2 regions of the Pseudomonas sp. NY15354 genome follow, and region 1 is predicted to be linked to the other one. Evidence: predicted binding sites of a transcription regulator. Region 1 holds the regulator's gene; the other holds the start of a gene.
The links. Region 1 encodes FliA, which starts transcription of late flagellar genes. Its sites were predicted from a motif close to CTAAAGTTTNNNNNNNNNNNGCCGNTAA; they were not measured.
Positions count from the first base shown of each region.

Region 2: the regulator FliA is predicted to act here: its motif matches at 856-883, upstream of ACNFCH_RS16615 (methyl-accepting chemotaxis protein).

Region 1 is NZ_JBLUPV010000006.1:104,455-106,853, forward strand. It holds gene flhF (flagellar biosynthesis protein FlhF) at 1-215, shown strand, start outside; gene fleN (flagellar synthesis regulator FleN) at 304-1,137, shown strand; gene fliA (RNA polymerase sigma factor FliA) at 1,134-1,874, shown strand; gene ACNFCH_RS08595 (chemotaxis response regulator CheY) at 1,979-2,353, shown strand; gene ACNFCH_RS08600 (protein phosphatase CheZ) at 2,372-2,399, shown strand, end outside.
Region 2 is NZ_JBLUPV010000017.1:23,550-25,948, reverse strand. It holds gene ACNFCH_RS16620 (undecaprenyl-diphosphate phosphatase) at 1-728, opposite strand, end outside; gene ACNFCH_RS16615 (methyl-accepting chemotaxis protein) at 1,029-2,399, shown strand, end outside.

The DNA of each region.
Region 1 (2,399 bases):
GCCTCGGTGAAGTGCTGAGCCTTGCCATCAGTCACGAATTGCCCGTGGCCTATCTGACCGATGGGCCGCGCATTCCTGATGACCTGCAATTGCCGCGTAAACATCAGTTGGTCAGCCGTGCGGTCAGTGTGCAGATGCAGGACGAGCCCAGCGAAGAGGCGATGGCCGACATGTTCGCTGATCTCTACCACAACCCAGGCAAGCGTGCGGGTTGACGAATGGACAGCGCAAAGTACCTACATCAGGGGCGCCGGGTTCGGCGCCTCATGTGGCCTGGGCCCCGAGACAAGGTAAAGAACAAACATGGGTAGCATGCATCCCGTACAGGTGATCGCCGTGACCGGCGGTAAAGGTGGCGTGGGCAAGACCAACGTTTCAGTGAACCTGTCCCTGGCGCTGGCCGAACTCGGCCGCCGGGTCATGTTGCTGGACGCCGACCTGGGCCTGGCCAACGTCGACGTCCTGCTGGGGCTTTCGCCCAAGCGTACCCTGGCCGATGTCATCGAAGGGCGCTGCGAGCTGCGCGATGTGCTGCTGCAGGGGCCGGGTGGTGTGCGCATCGTGCCGGCCGCCTCCGGCACCCAGAACATGGTGCACTTGGCGCCGGCCCAGCATGCCGGGCTGATCCAGGCCTTCAGCGAGATCGGCGACAACCTCGATGTGCTGGTGATCGATACCGCCGCGGGGATCGGGGACTCGGTGGTGAGCTTCGTGCGCGCCGCGCAGGAAGTGCTGCTGGTGGTCTGCGACGAGCCGACCTCGATCACCGACGCCTACGCCTTGATCAAGCTGCTCAACCGCGACTACGGCATGAACCGCTTCCGGGTCCTGGCCAACATGGCGCAGAGCCCGCAGGAAGGACGCAACCTGTTTGCCAAGTTGACCAAGGTCACGGATCGCTTCCTGGACGTCGCCCTACAATACGTCGGTGCCGTGCCTTACGACGAATGTGTGCGCAAGGCGGTGCAGAAGCAGCGGGCGGTCTACGAGGCCTTCCCTCGATCCAAGTGTGCGCTGGCGTTCAAGGCCATCGCGCAGAAGGTCGACAGCTGGCCGCTGCCTGCCAACCCGCGCGGGCATCTGGAGTTTTTCGTCGAGCGTCTGGTGCAGCCTACCAGCGCAGGACCGGTACTATGAATGCGAGCGGTTTCAAGATGTACAGCCGGGCGGCGCGCGATGCCCAGTACGAACTGGTCGAACGTTATGCCCCGTTGGTCAAGCGCATCGCCTACCACCTGCTGGCGCGCCTGCCGGCCAACGTGCAGGTCGAGGACCTGATCCAGGCGGGCATGATCGGCCTGCTGGAAGTGGCCAATAAATACGATGCCAGCAAGGGCGCGAGCTTCGAAACCTATGCCGGCATCCGCATTCGCGGAGCCATGCTCGACGAGGTGCGCAAGGGGGATTGGGCACCGCGCTCGGTACACCGCAATACCCGCATGGTCAGCGACGCGATACGCGCCGTGGAGGCCAGAACCGGTCGCGACGCTAAAGATCATGAAGTTGCTGCCGAACTCCAATTGAGTCTCGATGATTATTACGGGATTCTGAACGACACCCTGGGCAGTCGCCTGTTCAGCTTCGACGACCTCCTGCAGGACGGCGAGCACGAAGGGCTGCATGAGGATGGCGCCAGTGGCCAGCTGGAACCCTCGCGGGATCTGGAAGACGAGCGCTTCCAGGCCGCGTTGACCGAGGCCATCGCCAACTTGCCGGAGCGTGAGCGTCTGGTGCTGGCGCTGTACTACGACGAGGAGCTGAACCTCAAGGAAATCGGTGAGGTGCTTGGGGTCAGCGAGTCGCGTGTCAGCCAGTTGCACAGCCAGTGCGCCGCGCGCCTGCGCAGCCGTCTCGGGGAATGGCGGGCACGTTGAGCCAGGGTTCGCCACCGTCGTTGGATGTTGTACCGAATTGATTGAATGCGCGTCCGGGGGCCGGGCGCGTTTAAGACTGCTTGGAGGTCTAATTGAACAAAGACATGAAAATCCTCATCGTTGACGACTTTTCGACGATGCGGCGGATCATCAAGAACCTGTTGCGTGACCTGGGCTTCACCAACACCGAGGAGGCCGATGACGGCACCACGGCGTTGCCGATGCTGGAAAACGGCCACTACGACTTCCTCGTGACCGACTGGAACATGCCTGGCATGTCTGGCATCGACCTGCTGCGCAAGGTCCGTGCCCATGATCGCCTCAAGGGCATGCCGGTGCTGATGGTGACCGCAGAAGCCAAGCGCGACCAGATCATCGAAGCGGCCCAGGCCGGGGTCAACGGCTATGTGGTCAAGCCTTTCACCGCCCAGGTGCTCAAGGAGAAGATCGAGAAGATCTTCGAACGCGTCAACGGCTGAGTCACGTCAGGGGGCGCCATGGAGCAAATGAACACATCGTTGGGGG
Region 2 (2,399 bases), on a different contig from region 1:
TTGGCGATGAACTTCAGCAGGCCCCGTACAGCGATCATGGCGAAGATGAACGACACCACGAAACCAATGGCGAACACCGGCAGATCGCCGGGCTGGAACAGGTCACGGTACTTGTAGCCCGAGTAGACCGCCGCGCCGACCATGGTCGGCATGGCCAGGAAGAACGAGAACTCGGTCGCGGCCTTTCGCGACAGGCCAAACAGCAAGCCGCCGATGATGGTCGAGCCCGAACGCGAAGTCCCCGGAATCATCGCCAGGCACTGGACCAGGCCGATCTTCAGGGCGTGGCTCCAGCGCATGTCATCGACATGGTCGACCTCGATGCGGTGATCGCGCCGCTCCGCCCAGAGCATGATCACCCCGCCAACCACCAAGGCTGCGGCCACGGTGATCGGGTTGAACAGGTATTCGTGGATCAGGTCGGCGAACAGCACGCCGAGCACCACCGCCGGGAAGAAGGCGATCAGCAGGTTGGCGGTGAAGCGACGCGCCTGGGGCTGGCTCTGCAACCCAAGCACCACATCGAAGATCTTGCGGCGAAACTCCCAGACCACGGCCAGGATCGCGCCGAGCTGGATGATGATGTTGAACGCCATGGCCCGCTCGCCACCGAAGTCAATCAGGTCGGCGACGATGATCTGGTGCCCCGTGCTGGAGATCGGCAGGAACTCCGTCAACCCTTCCACCACGCCTAAGATGATTGCCTGCAAGGCACTCCAAAAATCCATTATTCCCCCGATGGAGCACAGCTCCTGGCTGGCCCCTTGTACTTGATTTGCATGTGATTGCCGCGAAAGGCCCGGCTGTTTTACAGCGACTGCCGGCCCGCTTTCCAGTGGAAAAGAGCCTGACACCTAAAGGTTTCATCTTGCGCGGCCGAGATCCTATCAGAGCTGCCTGTCAATTGGCTCGCGCGGTATGCGACACGAAACGCCTGCCGCGGCACTTAGCCCTTGGTCGAGTGTGTCGCGATGGGCAAAGCATGCTTGGATGCGCCTGATAACAAGAAAAATGCGGGAGTACCTTTCATGAAGACCTTGAGGTCGATGTCGATCAGTCGACGCCTGTCGCTGATCCTGCTGGTGGCGATGGCCATGCTGGTGATCCTGGGCCTGCTGATGCTGCGCCAGCTTCATGGTGACCTGTACCTGGCCAAGGCGCAGAAGACCCAGCACGTGGTGCAGACTGCCGCCGGGGTGCTGTCCTATTACCAAGGCCTGGAAGCTGCTGGCACACTCAGTCGCGAGGCGGCCCAACAGCAAGCGCTGCAGGTGGTGCGGGGGCTGCGCTACGACAAGGACGACTATTTCTGGATCAACGATCTGGGGCCGAAGATGATCATGCATCCGGCCAACCCCAAGCTCGATGGCCAGGACCTTTCCGCCATCCGCGACCCCGACGGCTTTGCCGTGTTCAATGAGATGGTCGCCCTCGCCCGCAGCCAGGGCGCAGGCTCGGTCGACTACCGCTGGCCCAAACCCGGCGCCAGCGAGCCGGTGGCCAAGACCTCCTACATCCAACTGTTCAAGCCCTGGGGCTGGATCATCGGCTCAGGCGTCTATATCGACGACGTTCAGGCCGAGTTCGCCCGCCAGGTGCGCGATGCCTCCCTGCTCGGCCTGGGCATCGCCGTGCTGATGGCCCTGCTGGTGCTGTTGATCGCCCGCAGCATTGCTCGCCCGTTGCAGGACGCCGTGCAAGCCATGGGCAACATCGCCAGCGGTGAAAGCGACCTGACCCGGCGCCTGGATACCCATGGCCGTGACGAGCTCACGCACCTGGGCGAGCACTTCAATCGCTTCAACGGCAAGCTGCAGGGAGTGGTCGGCCAACTGCAAGGCGCTGCCCATGCGCTGGCCCAGTCCGCCAGCCACGTCGGCGACAACGCAGGCCAGGCCCAGGCGCGCAGCATCCAGCAGTCGCTGCAGATGGACCAGGTGGCCACGGCTGTCAACGAGGTCACCTACGCGGTTCAGGACGTGGCCAAGACCGCCGAACAAGCCGCCAACGAGATGCACGCAGCACAGGTGCAGGTCGATCATGGGCAGCAGGCCATCCATGGCAGCCTGCAGCAGATCGACCGGCTGTCCAGCACCATCGACCAGGCGGTGCAGGTGATCCGCGAGCTAGCGGGGCACAGCACGCGGATCGGCGGGGTGCTGGAAGTGATCCGCTCGATCGCCGAGCAGACCAACCTGCTCGCCCTCAATGCCGCCATCGAGGCCGCCCGTGCCGGTGAACAGGGCCGTGGCTTTGCCGTGGTCGCCGACGAAGTGCGGCTGCTGGCTCAGCGCACGGCCCAGTCGACCGCCGAGATCCAGACCATGATCGAGCACCTGCAAGGCCAGTCGGAAGCGGCCGTCAAGGCCATCGACACCAGCAGCGAGGCCTCGCGTCAG